Regions from separate parts of the Mesorhizobium sp. B2-9-1 genome, predicted to be linked through region 2. Evidence: riboswitches for the same ligand, from Rfam matches in the RefSeq annotation. Region 2 holds a riboswitch; each other region holds the start of a gene.

Region 1 (3,298 bases), on a different contig from region 2:
GAATGGACGATACCGCGCCCGGCAGTCATCAAATTCACATCGCCCGGCGCGATCACCATTTCGGTGCCGAGCGAATCCCGATGCCTGATCCTGCCGTCGAACAGGTAGGTGACGGTGGAAAGGCCGATATGCGGATGCGGACGCACGTCGAGCGCATGGCCGGCGCGCAGGATCGCCGGGCCCATGCGGTCGAAGAAGATGAACGGCCCGACCAGCCGGCGCTTCGCCGTCGGAAGAGCGCGGCGCACCTCGAAGCCGCCAATGTCCTTGGCGTTCGGAACGACCATCAGCTCGATCTGGTCGCAGGCGAAGGCATCGCCGGATTCAGGGTCGTTTCCCGGAAAAAAGCTCATGTCGGATCCTCAGGCGAAACGCAGCGCCGACCTGGCCTTCGCCTTGGCAGCTTCTTCCTCGCGGTTGCGCGGTTCCTGGTTGGTTTCGAGCGAATCGATCAATTCGCGCGCGACAGCCGCGATCGCCTCGACGGCATGGTAGAAGGCATGCTCGTTGCGCTTGGACGGCTTGGTCGAGCCGCTCAGCTTGCGCACGAACTGAAGTGCGGCGTCATGCACTTCGTCATTCGTCGCCGGCGGCTCGAAATTGGCCAAGGTCTTGATGTTGCGGCACATGGCTTGAACTCCTTACCTGCTTTCTTTGCCCTTACCCGGTCTGAGATCATCCGCTGAGGTGTTGAGATTCAGGTCAGGCCGAGCCGAAAATGGTGGTTTCCGAGAACCGGAGCGGAGCGTACTTGAAGTACGTGAGCACCGGAAGCGCAGGAAGTTGCCATTTGCAGGCCGGCCTCACCTGAATATCAACACCTCAGTCGGCGTCCAGCGGCTCCGTTCCCACCGGCTTGCCGTCGCGCGACAGCCTGATCTTCTCGACCTTGTCCTCGGCCGCTTTCAGCAGCCGGTCGCAATGCGCCTTCAGCGCTTCGCCGCGCTCATAGATCTTGATCGACTGGTCGAGCGGGACGTCGCCGCGCTCGAGATCATCGACGATCTTCTCCAGCGCGTCGAGCGCCTGTTCGAAGCTCATCGCCTTGACGTCCTCATTGCCTTCCAATGCCATACCCTATCCCTTCATCAGCCGCCCGACATGGGCGGCGACTGAAAATGCCAGTCCCTGCAGATCGTAGCCGCCTTCCAGCAGGCTGACGAGCCTGTTGGAGCTGTGGCGGCCGGCGCGCTCCATCAACTGGCCGGTCGCCCAATCGAAATCGTCCTCGGTCAGGTTGATCTCGGCCAGCGGATCGCGGTGGTGCGCATCGAAGCCGGCGGAAATGATGATCAGGTCCGGCGCGAACGCGTCGATGGACGGCAGCACGCGCGACAGGAAGGCGTCGCGGAACAGGTCGCTGCCGGTCTGCGGCGCAAGCGGCGCATTGACGATGTTGCCGGCGCCGGTCTCGTCCTTCGCGCCGGTGCCTGGGTAAAGCGGCATCTGGTGCGTCGAGCAGTAGAGAACCGACGGATCATCCCAGAAGATGTCCTGGGTGCCATTGCCGTGATGGACGTCCCAGTCGACGATGGCGACGCGTTCGGCCTGATGCTTGTTCTGGGCGTAGCGGGCGGCGATCGCCGCCGTGTTGAACAGGCAAAAGCCCATCGCGGTGGTCTTTTCGGCATGATGTCCAGGCGGACGGGCGGCGACGAAAACGTTTGCCGCACGACCCTCGAAGACGTCGTCCACCGCCGCATTGGCACCGCCGATCGCGGTGATCACGGCCTGCCAGCTTTTCGGGCTGGCGCTGGTGTCGGCGTCGATCGAAACGATCCCGCTCTCAGGGATCGCCGCGCGCACGCGCTCGACGAAATCCTCGGGATGCGCATAGAGGATCGTTTTCTCGTCGCCTTCCGGCGCCTTGACGCGGTCGAGCGCCGCAAAAGCCTCGTCGTCCAGCACGCGCTCGATGGCGCGCAGGCGGTCGGGCCGCTCGGGGTGACCGGGCGGGGTGAGGTGTTCGAGGAAGATCGGATGCGTGTAGAGACGGGTGGCCATGGCGCCTAATCTAGGGACCTACGACCGCAATGACCATGTTTGGCAGCCGAATGGCTGGGGAAAATCGCGTCTTGCCGTGTCGCTAACGCCATTGGCGTGGCCCAAGCTTAGCTGTAAGGTCGCGCCGCTGCCTGGTGCCCGCGACGCGGGAGAATCGGGAACACGGTTGAACTCCGTGGCGTGCCCAACACTGTAAGGGGGACCGCGCCGGCAAACGCCACTGTCGAAGACGGGAAGGCGCCGGATGCGGGACGATCCCGAGCCAGAAGACCGGCCCGGCAGACATGGTTTACCGCTTGGTCAGGCGGGGGACTGCTTGTCGCAAGGGGAAAAGCGATGACGGCAGCAGCGATCGCCACGAGCGGCGACGACTTTGACCAACTGGCGCGCGACGCGGTTTACCGGGCCATGTTCACCAGGCGCGACGTGCGCAGCCATTTTGTGCCCGACGATCTCGATGACAGCGTGCTGGCGCGGCTCATCACCGCCGCGCATCACGCGCCGTCTGTCGGCTATATGCAGCCGTGGAATTTCATCGTCATCCGCGACGCCGCGAGGCGGCGGCAGGTACGTGATCTTTTTCTCGCCGCGCGCGAGCAGGAATTGCCGGCGATCGAGGCGGAACGGCAGGCGCTCTACCGTAAGCTGAAGCTCGAAGGCATCTGCGAAAGCGCGCTCAACCTGTGCATCACCTGCGACCGGCAGCGCTCGAAGGACTCGCCGCTCGGGCGCTGGCACAATCCGGAGATGGATCTCTACAGCACCGTCTGCGCGGTGCAGAATTTCTGGCTGGCGGCGCGGGCCGAAGGTGTCGGCGTCGGCTGGGTGAGCATCATCGAGACCGAAGCGCTGAAGCGGCTTCTCGCGATCCCCGAGCATGTCATGCCGATCGCCTATCTCTGCGTCGGCCGCGTCTCGGAATTCGCGCCGAAGCCGGACCTTGAGGCGCATGGCTGGGGCAAGCGCCTGCCGCTGCCCGAACTGGTCATGAGCGAGACGTTTCGCGGCGCCGGCGAGGCGCCGCTTAAATCGGCAATCGCAAAGCTTGGCGGCCCATCAAAGCCATGATCAGGCGGCCCTCGGCGTATCCCAGCGCGAGCCGCCGCCAAAAGAGCCCAGTGCCTTGTCGCGCAATTCCCTGAATTTGGACGAGGTCTCGGCGAGCCGGCGGTCCCATTCGGGATTGGGCGCTTGGCCTTCAATGGCTTCAAAATAAACCTGCATCAGAGAGGCGATGGCGAAGGGCTCGATGAAGGCTGCCTTGAAGGCCCAGGCAAAGACGATGGCTAGCACG
Region 2 (3,298 bases):
TGGCGTTGGGGATGGCGAACTTGCCGGCGGTGAAGGGCTTGTCCTCGCCGGAATCGTAGAGGAAGACGCGCGTGCCCTTGCGGCCACCCACCTTCGCCATGATGCCGGCGAGCTCGGCCTTCCAGCCGTCGACCAGCTTTTCGGCCTCCGCTTGCTTGCCGAAGATCTTGCCCAACTTCTCGACGTCGCCATAAAGCAGATCCATCGAGGCGGCGGGCCGGTTCTTGTCGAGATGGACGCAGCTCTCGGTCAGCACCAGCGTCTTGATGCCATGCGGGGCAAGCGTGTCGGGCGTCACCTCGCCGCCCGGCTTCATGCCGTAATACCAGCCGGCGAAGAAGAAATCAGGCTGCACGGCGACGAGGTTTTCGAGCATCGGATATTTTGGCGCCAGCTCCGGGATGGCGCCCTGCTCGGACTTGAACTCAGGGCCGACCTTGTACCAGCCGGTGATGCCGGTGAGCCCGACGATCGACGGCTGCAGCTTCAGCGCGAAAGCCATCTCGGCCATGTTGAGATCCTGGATGACGGCGCGTTTCGGCGGCGCATCGAAGGTGAGCGGTTTGCCGCAGCTGTCGACGGTGACCGGGAAAGCGAAGGCGGCCGAGGCGACGAGCGACAGGGCCAGCGACAAGGCGAGGCGTTTCACGAGATGATGCTCCTTGTTGGGGTGTGCAGGTTCAGGACGGCGAGGAAGCGCGCATGGGAAGCTCGAAGACGGTGAGCTCGCGATCCTCGGTCGGGTGCCGCAGGCGCAGCACGTCGATGCCGAACACCTCGCGGACAAGCGGCTGCGCCAGCGCCTCGCGCGGCGGAGCCAGGGCGTGCAGCCGGGCGTTGCTCATCACCGCGACGCTGGTGGCGAAGGGCGCCACCAGCGCAAGATCGTGCAGCACGGCGACCACGGCCATGTTGAACTCGGCCACCAGCTCGAGCAGCTCGCCGCGAGCGCGCGGGTCAAGATGGTTGGTCGGCTCGTCGAGAAACAGGATTTTCGGCTCCTGCGCGATGGCGCGGGCGAGCTGCGCGCGCTGGCGCTCGCCGCCGGAGAGCGAGCCGACGGTGCGCGCGAGCAACGGCAACAGCCCAGTCCGGCGCAGCGCCTCGACGACGATGTCGCGATCGTCGTGCCGGCGCCTCAGACCGGCGTGCGGGACACGGCCAAGCTCGACATAGTCGATGAGCGCAAGGCGCGGATCCGGCTGGTCCGTCTGACCGACGACGGCGATGCTGAGCGCCCGTTCGGCGGCGGTGATCCTATCCAGCCGGCGTCCGGCAAGGCGAACCTCGCCGCGGCTCGGCGACAACGCCCCGCATAACATGCGCAGCAGAGTTGTCTTGCCGGCGCCATTGGGGCCGATGATGGCCAGCCGCTCGCCCGCCGCCAGCGACAGGCTGACATCCTCGACCAACGTCCGGCCATTTGCCGTGGCGCGCAAATCGCGGGCTTCGAGCAGGAGCGCGCTCACCGGACCAGCTCCCTGGCCTTGCCCGCGGTGGGGATGCGCGCCAGTATCTTGCCGGCGAGCCTTGCCGGGCGCTGGCCGGAATTGCACCAGCCGTCGGGCAGCGAGGCATAGAGCCTGGCAAATTCGACCAGCGCGCCGGCGTCGGTGCCGCTGTCGATGGAACCGAAGAGATAGCTGGCCTTGCCTTGCGCGTTGAAGGCCACGGTCAGCGGGCGCGAGCAGCCGGCCATGCAGTCGACGGTTTCGACAGCAAATGACGACGCCAAAGTCTCGGCAAGCCTTGAGCGAAGGTCGGCGCACAAATCCCCGCCGGACCTACGCCCGGTCACGGTATCGCGGCACAGCGAACAGACGATGATGCGATGGCTAAAGACGTCCGGCATTTCCGTCACTTTCCAAAAATGGCGGCGGAAGGATGCCGGACGAACCGGCCGACAAGACCGGTGTCCGCGTCTCCTCCCGGCACACCCCGTCCGGTCAACTCGTGTCGATGGCAGGTCTCCTGGCTCGCGGGTCGTTACGCCATCCGCCTTCCCAGCCTTGCCGGCCAGTGGCGTTTCGGATGGAGCTCGCCGCTCACAGTTGCGGGGGCAGCCACGGCCTCGACTCGGATGAGCCTCACCGTGTTCCCTTTTCACCCCTCGCCTTGCGGCTCGGGGACCATGACGCAGCTATCGTAGGTTGTCCCCGTGCGAGTCGCAACGGGCCTTCGTCCGCCCCTCGTGCGAAAGACATGGCAGGATCGCTGGGTCGTTGCCGCAAGTCGTTTATTTCCCTTTGATATGTAATAACATTACCAGCTAGAATACATTGCCGTGGCTTGTCAACTCGTTCGACTTCGCTCAAAGCGCAATTTCGATCAAACTGGCCGGCGGCGCGGGGGCTAGTGTCGCCGAGCCAAATGCGAGGAGCCATGAACCCGACTGAGAAAGCGCTGTGGTTTGTCGAAAGCCACCTGCCCGACGCCATCAGCCTTGACGAGATAGCGGCAAGCAGCGGCGTGTCGCGCTTCCATGTGACGCGCGCCTTCGGCGCGGCCACAGGACGGTCGGTCATGGGGTACATGCGGGCACGCCGCTTGAGCGAAGCGGCGCGCAAGCTGGCCGGCGGCGCGCGCGACATTCTCTCGGTCGCGCTCGATGCCGGCTACGGCTCGCATGAGGCGTTCACGCGGGCCTTTCGCGATGAGTTCGGCACCACGCCGGAGTTGGTGCGCGCGCAAGGCTCGACCGAAAACCTCGATCTTGTGGAGCCCATACTGATGGACAGTTCGCTTCTCACCGCACTCGAGCCGCCGCGCTTCGAGACCAGCCGCCCCTTCCTCGTCGCCGGGCTCGGCGAGCGCTACAGCTGCGAGACCAGCGCCGGCATTCCGATGCAGTGGCAGCGCTTCGCCCCCTATATCGGCAACATTCCGGGCGAGGTGCCCGGCGTCTTCTACGGCGTGTGCACGAATGGCGACGATGCCGGCAATTTCGACTATGTCGTCGGCGTCGAGGTTTTGGACTTCTCCGACCTGCCGAAGGATTTCCAACGCGTGCGGGTGCCGGCGCAGAAATATGCGGTGTTCTCGCATCGCGAGCACATCTCGACCATCCGCCGGACCGTCAACACGATCTGGAACAAGTGGCTGCCGGTCTCCGGACACGAGATCGCCGACGCGCCCGAGTTCGAGCGCTACGGGCCCGAGTTCGATGCCCGCACCGGCAATGGCGGGCTGGAGATCTGGGTGCCGGTCAAAGGATGATGGTCTTCCCTTCTCCCCCTGTGGGAGAAGGTGGATCGGCGCGCAGCGCCGAGACGGATGAGGGGTGTTCCAGCGGAGTGAG
Region 3 (3,298 bases), 330 kb from region 2:
GATCGGCGATAGTGAACGCGCGCGCTACGGTTGTGTTCCCGATATGCCGGGTTGCACATCGCCTAGGCAGGATCAAGTCACGAATTGCTGGACGACGAGCGTCCGTGCATAGTGGCGGCAATGGCGCCTGGTCGATGAAGATGGCTATGGATGACAAAGCGGACAATCCGGGCGTGGCGGTGTTCCCGCCGCTGCTCTTTCTCGTGGCGCTGATCGCGATGCTGGCGCTGCGCTATGTCTGGCCGCTGGCGATCGGCGGCCGCCCGCTGACCATCGTGCTCGGCATAGTGCTGGCAGTACTGGCGGTTGCGATCATCGCCTGGGGACGCTCGATCATGTTGCGCGGCGGCACCAATGTGAACCCGACGCTGCCGACCACCGCGATCATCACCGGCGGCCCGTTCGGCTTCACCCGCAACCCGCTCTATGTCGGCCTGATGGGGCTGCTTCTCGGGATCGGGCTGCTCTTTGACAGCTGGTGGGCCGTCATCGCGACCATCGCGAGCTTCCCCATCCTGCATTACGGCGTGGTGCTGCGCGAGGAGGCCTATCTGGAACGCAAGTTCGGCGAACCCTACCGCGCCTACAGGGCGAGCGTGCGCCGATACCTTTGAGCATCAGTCCTTCGGCACGTTGCTGTAGAGCGCCACGCCGACGCGGTCGTTGCGCCGCCACCGCACCAAAGCGCGATAGGCCGTATCGTCGGCCGGGACCTCGAGCAGGAAGCGGTCCGGGATCTCCACATCTGCGCCAACGCGCAATTCCGCGCCCTGCTCGTGCTGATTTCTGACCGAGCAACCGATCCTGACGCCGGCGGCGATGATCGTGGCTTGCTTGAGCACGAATTCGCGCGCATGAAGACGTCGCTCGGTCTCGGGAAAACTGGCCATATCCGGCGGGCTCCTCAGGCAAGGCTCTCCTCGCCATGGGGCCGCACCATAGCAGCGAAGCGTTTCCGTTCCGTTAGCGATCACTGAAACGGTGGTGTGCCGGCTTGATATGCCGGCCGGGTCCACGGATGGAGCGTTCACGCCTGAGCGTTCAGCCGGCGACAGTGACGCCGCTCGCGCGCAGCACCCAGCGGCGGCCGTCGCCGCGGAACTCGGTGAGCGACAGCGGCTCGATGTCGATCTTCCAGACCGAGGAAAGCGGCGCGCCGAGCACATGCGCCATGGTGGCGCGGATCGGCACGGCATGCGTCACCGCGATGGTGTGACCGCTCTCGCCGGCCAGCCGCTCCATCAGCGCAGCACCCCGCCGGGCGACGGCGGCGAGCGATTCACCGCCATGAGGCGCCGCGTCTGCGTCGGCGAGCCAGGCCGCCATGCCTTCGGGATCCTCGACCTGCACCTCCTCGAAACTTTTGTCGGCCCAGCGTGCGAAATCCTGCTCGGCAAGCAGCGGCTCGATCGCCGCGTCAAGGCCGAGCGCCTCGGCCGTCCGCCGCGCGGCCAGCGCCGGACTTGTCCAGACACGGTCGGCGCGACGCAGCGAAGCGGCCAGCGCGCCGGCGCGATCGAGGGCGCGCGGCTCCGGCGGCTCATCGTTCGGAAAGCGGCCCTTGCGCATGCCGGGCGTCGCTCCGCTTGCGATCATCGTCAGGCGGGCAAGCATGAAAAACTCCGTGGCCCAGCGAAAAACAGGCCTCACGTAGCCGTGCCGCCATTACATGTCGTTGACAGGCGAACGAAGTGCTGACAAGTGTCTTAGTGCTATACGGGATTGGAAGCCGGTGCGAGTCCGGCACGGTCGCGCCACTGTGATCGGCACCAGCCGAAAGTCAGGCCTTATTCCGCAGCATCGTTCGATCAACGGGACGCAGTATCCCACGGGAGGTCAATATGTCCGACACCACCTTCGCCCCCAGCTACGGCCCGGTTGCGATTCCGGTCCGCGAGCTTCTGCCCTGGGCCATCCTCGGCGGGCTGCTTTTGATGCTGGCGATCTATTTCGTCGGCGCGGAAGAAGGCGCGACCTCGCTGATCCGCGGCACCTATGTGCACGAATTCGTGCATGACGGCCGACACCTGCTCGGCTTCCCCTGCCACTAAAGCGGTACAGCATCGCTGAACCCGCTTTCGATTCTGATCTAACGCAATTCCGGACGGAAAACCGCTACGCACTTTTCCTGGAATTGCTTGGAGGGATTAGTGACATGGTTGGAAAACTTTTGCTGCGCGGCATGCTTGTCGGGCTGGTCGCCGGGATTCTGGCGTTCGCCTTCGCCCACGTCTATGGCGAGCCGCAGGTCGACAAGGCGATCGCCTTCGAGGAACAGCAGGCCCAGGCCGCCGGCGGGGCGCCGGAGCCCGAGATGGTCAGCCGCGCCACGCAAGCCGGCATCGGCCTGGCAACCGGCGTGCTGATCTATGGCGCCGCGCTTGGCGGGCTGTTCTCGCTGGTCTTCGCCTACGCCTATGGCCGGCTGGGCTCGCTGGGACCGCGCGGCACCTCGGCGCTGCTGGCGTTGCTCGGCTTTCTGGCCGTGATCGTGGTGCCCGGCCTCAAATATCCGGCCAACCCGCCCGCGGTCGGCAATGCGGAAACGATTGGCTACCGCACCGAGCTGTTCTTCATCATGATCGTCGTCTCGATCGCGGCGATGGTGGCGGCGGTGGGTCTGGCGCAGCGTCTGTGGAAGCAGCTCGGCGCCTGGAACGCCTCGATCGTGGCCGGGCTCGCCTTCCTCGTCGTCTTCGCTTTGGTGAAGGCGGCGCTGCCCGACATCAACGAGGTGCCGGAGAACTTCTCAGCGACCGTGCTGTGGCAATTCCGCGTCGCCTCGCTCGGCATCCAGCTGGTGCTGTGGACCGTCGTCGGGCTCGGCTTCGGCGCGGTTGCCGAACGCGTGGTCGCGGTGCGCGACCAGCGCAGCCCGGCACGCCGCTACGCCTGAAATCCGATGCGTTGGCCGCCACTGTTTCGCGCCCTGGCGGCCAAAGCGGCTCAACGGTCGGTACGACCGCAGAGCCACTTTGGTCTTTTGTTTTCTCGCAATTCCAGACGGAAAACCGCCGCACACTTTTCCTGGAATTGCTCGGTTGCTCAACGGTCGATACGACCGCAGAGCCACTTTGGTCTTTTGTTTTCTCGCAATTCCGGACGGAAAACCGCCGCACACTTTTCCTGGAATTGCTCGGTTGCGGCGCTGCTCGCATTTGTGGCCGCCACATCCGCGCAAGCGCATAGCGGATCCTCGGCCCCACCTCCTCCGGGCATCCAGATCCCCAGCCTGACCCACGGCCAGATGGCCGTCATCGCGCGCTATCGCGGCGATATCCTCGACCTCGCCCAGCGC

The links. A riboswitch is a leader RNA that binds a small molecule or an ion and turns the genes downstream of it on or off. The one in region 2 is predicted to bind cobalamin.
Region 1: it holds a riboswitch for cobalamin, as region 2 does, so the genes downstream of both, bluB (5,6-dimethylbenzimidazole synthase) here and FJW05_RS10095 (DUF1636 family protein) in region 2, are expected to answer to the same signal.
Region 3: it holds a riboswitch for cobalamin, as region 2 does, so the genes downstream of both, FJW05_RS11955 (CbtB domain-containing protein) here and FJW05_RS10095 (DUF1636 family protein) in region 2, are expected to answer to the same signal.

What each region holds. Positions count from the first base shown of each region.
Region 1 covers NZ_VFTP01000013.1:123,958-127,255, forward strand. The annotation lists gene FJW05_RS20775 (pirin family protein) at 1-353, opposite strand, end outside; gene FJW05_RS20780 (DUF2277 domain-containing protein) at 363-629, opposite strand; gene FJW05_RS20785 (exodeoxyribonuclease VII small subunit) at 823-1,074, opposite strand; gene FJW05_RS20790 (histone deacetylase family protein) at 1,078-2,004, opposite strand; cobalamin riboswitch at 2,120-2,298, shown strand; gene bluB (5,6-dimethylbenzimidazole synthase) at 2,341-3,072, shown strand; gene FJW05_RS20800 (hypothetical protein) at 3,073-3,298, opposite strand, start outside.
Region 2 covers NZ_VFTP01000004.1:34,593-37,890, forward strand. The annotation lists gene FJW05_RS10085 (ABC transporter substrate-binding protein) at 1-649, opposite strand, end outside; gene FJW05_RS10090 (ABC transporter ATP-binding protein) at 681-1,469, opposite strand; gene FJW05_RS10095 (DUF1636 family protein) at 1,466-1,852, opposite strand; cobalamin riboswitch at 1,944-2,149, opposite strand; gene FJW05_RS10100 (AraC family transcriptional regulator) at 2,383-3,216, shown strand.
Region 3 covers NZ_VFTP01000004.1:366,049-369,346, forward strand. The annotation lists gene FJW05_RS11940 (isoprenylcysteine carboxylmethyltransferase family protein) at 147-614, shown strand; gene FJW05_RS11945 (PilZ domain-containing protein) at 618-890, opposite strand; gene FJW05_RS11950 (histidine phosphatase family protein) at 1,042-1,614, opposite strand; adenosylcobalamin (AdoCbl) riboswitch at 1,698-1,841, shown strand; gene FJW05_RS11955 (CbtB domain-containing protein) at 1,842-2,051, shown strand; gene FJW05_RS11960 (CbtA family protein) at 2,156-2,896, shown strand; gene FJW05_RS11965 (hypothetical protein) at 3,248-3,298, shown strand, end outside.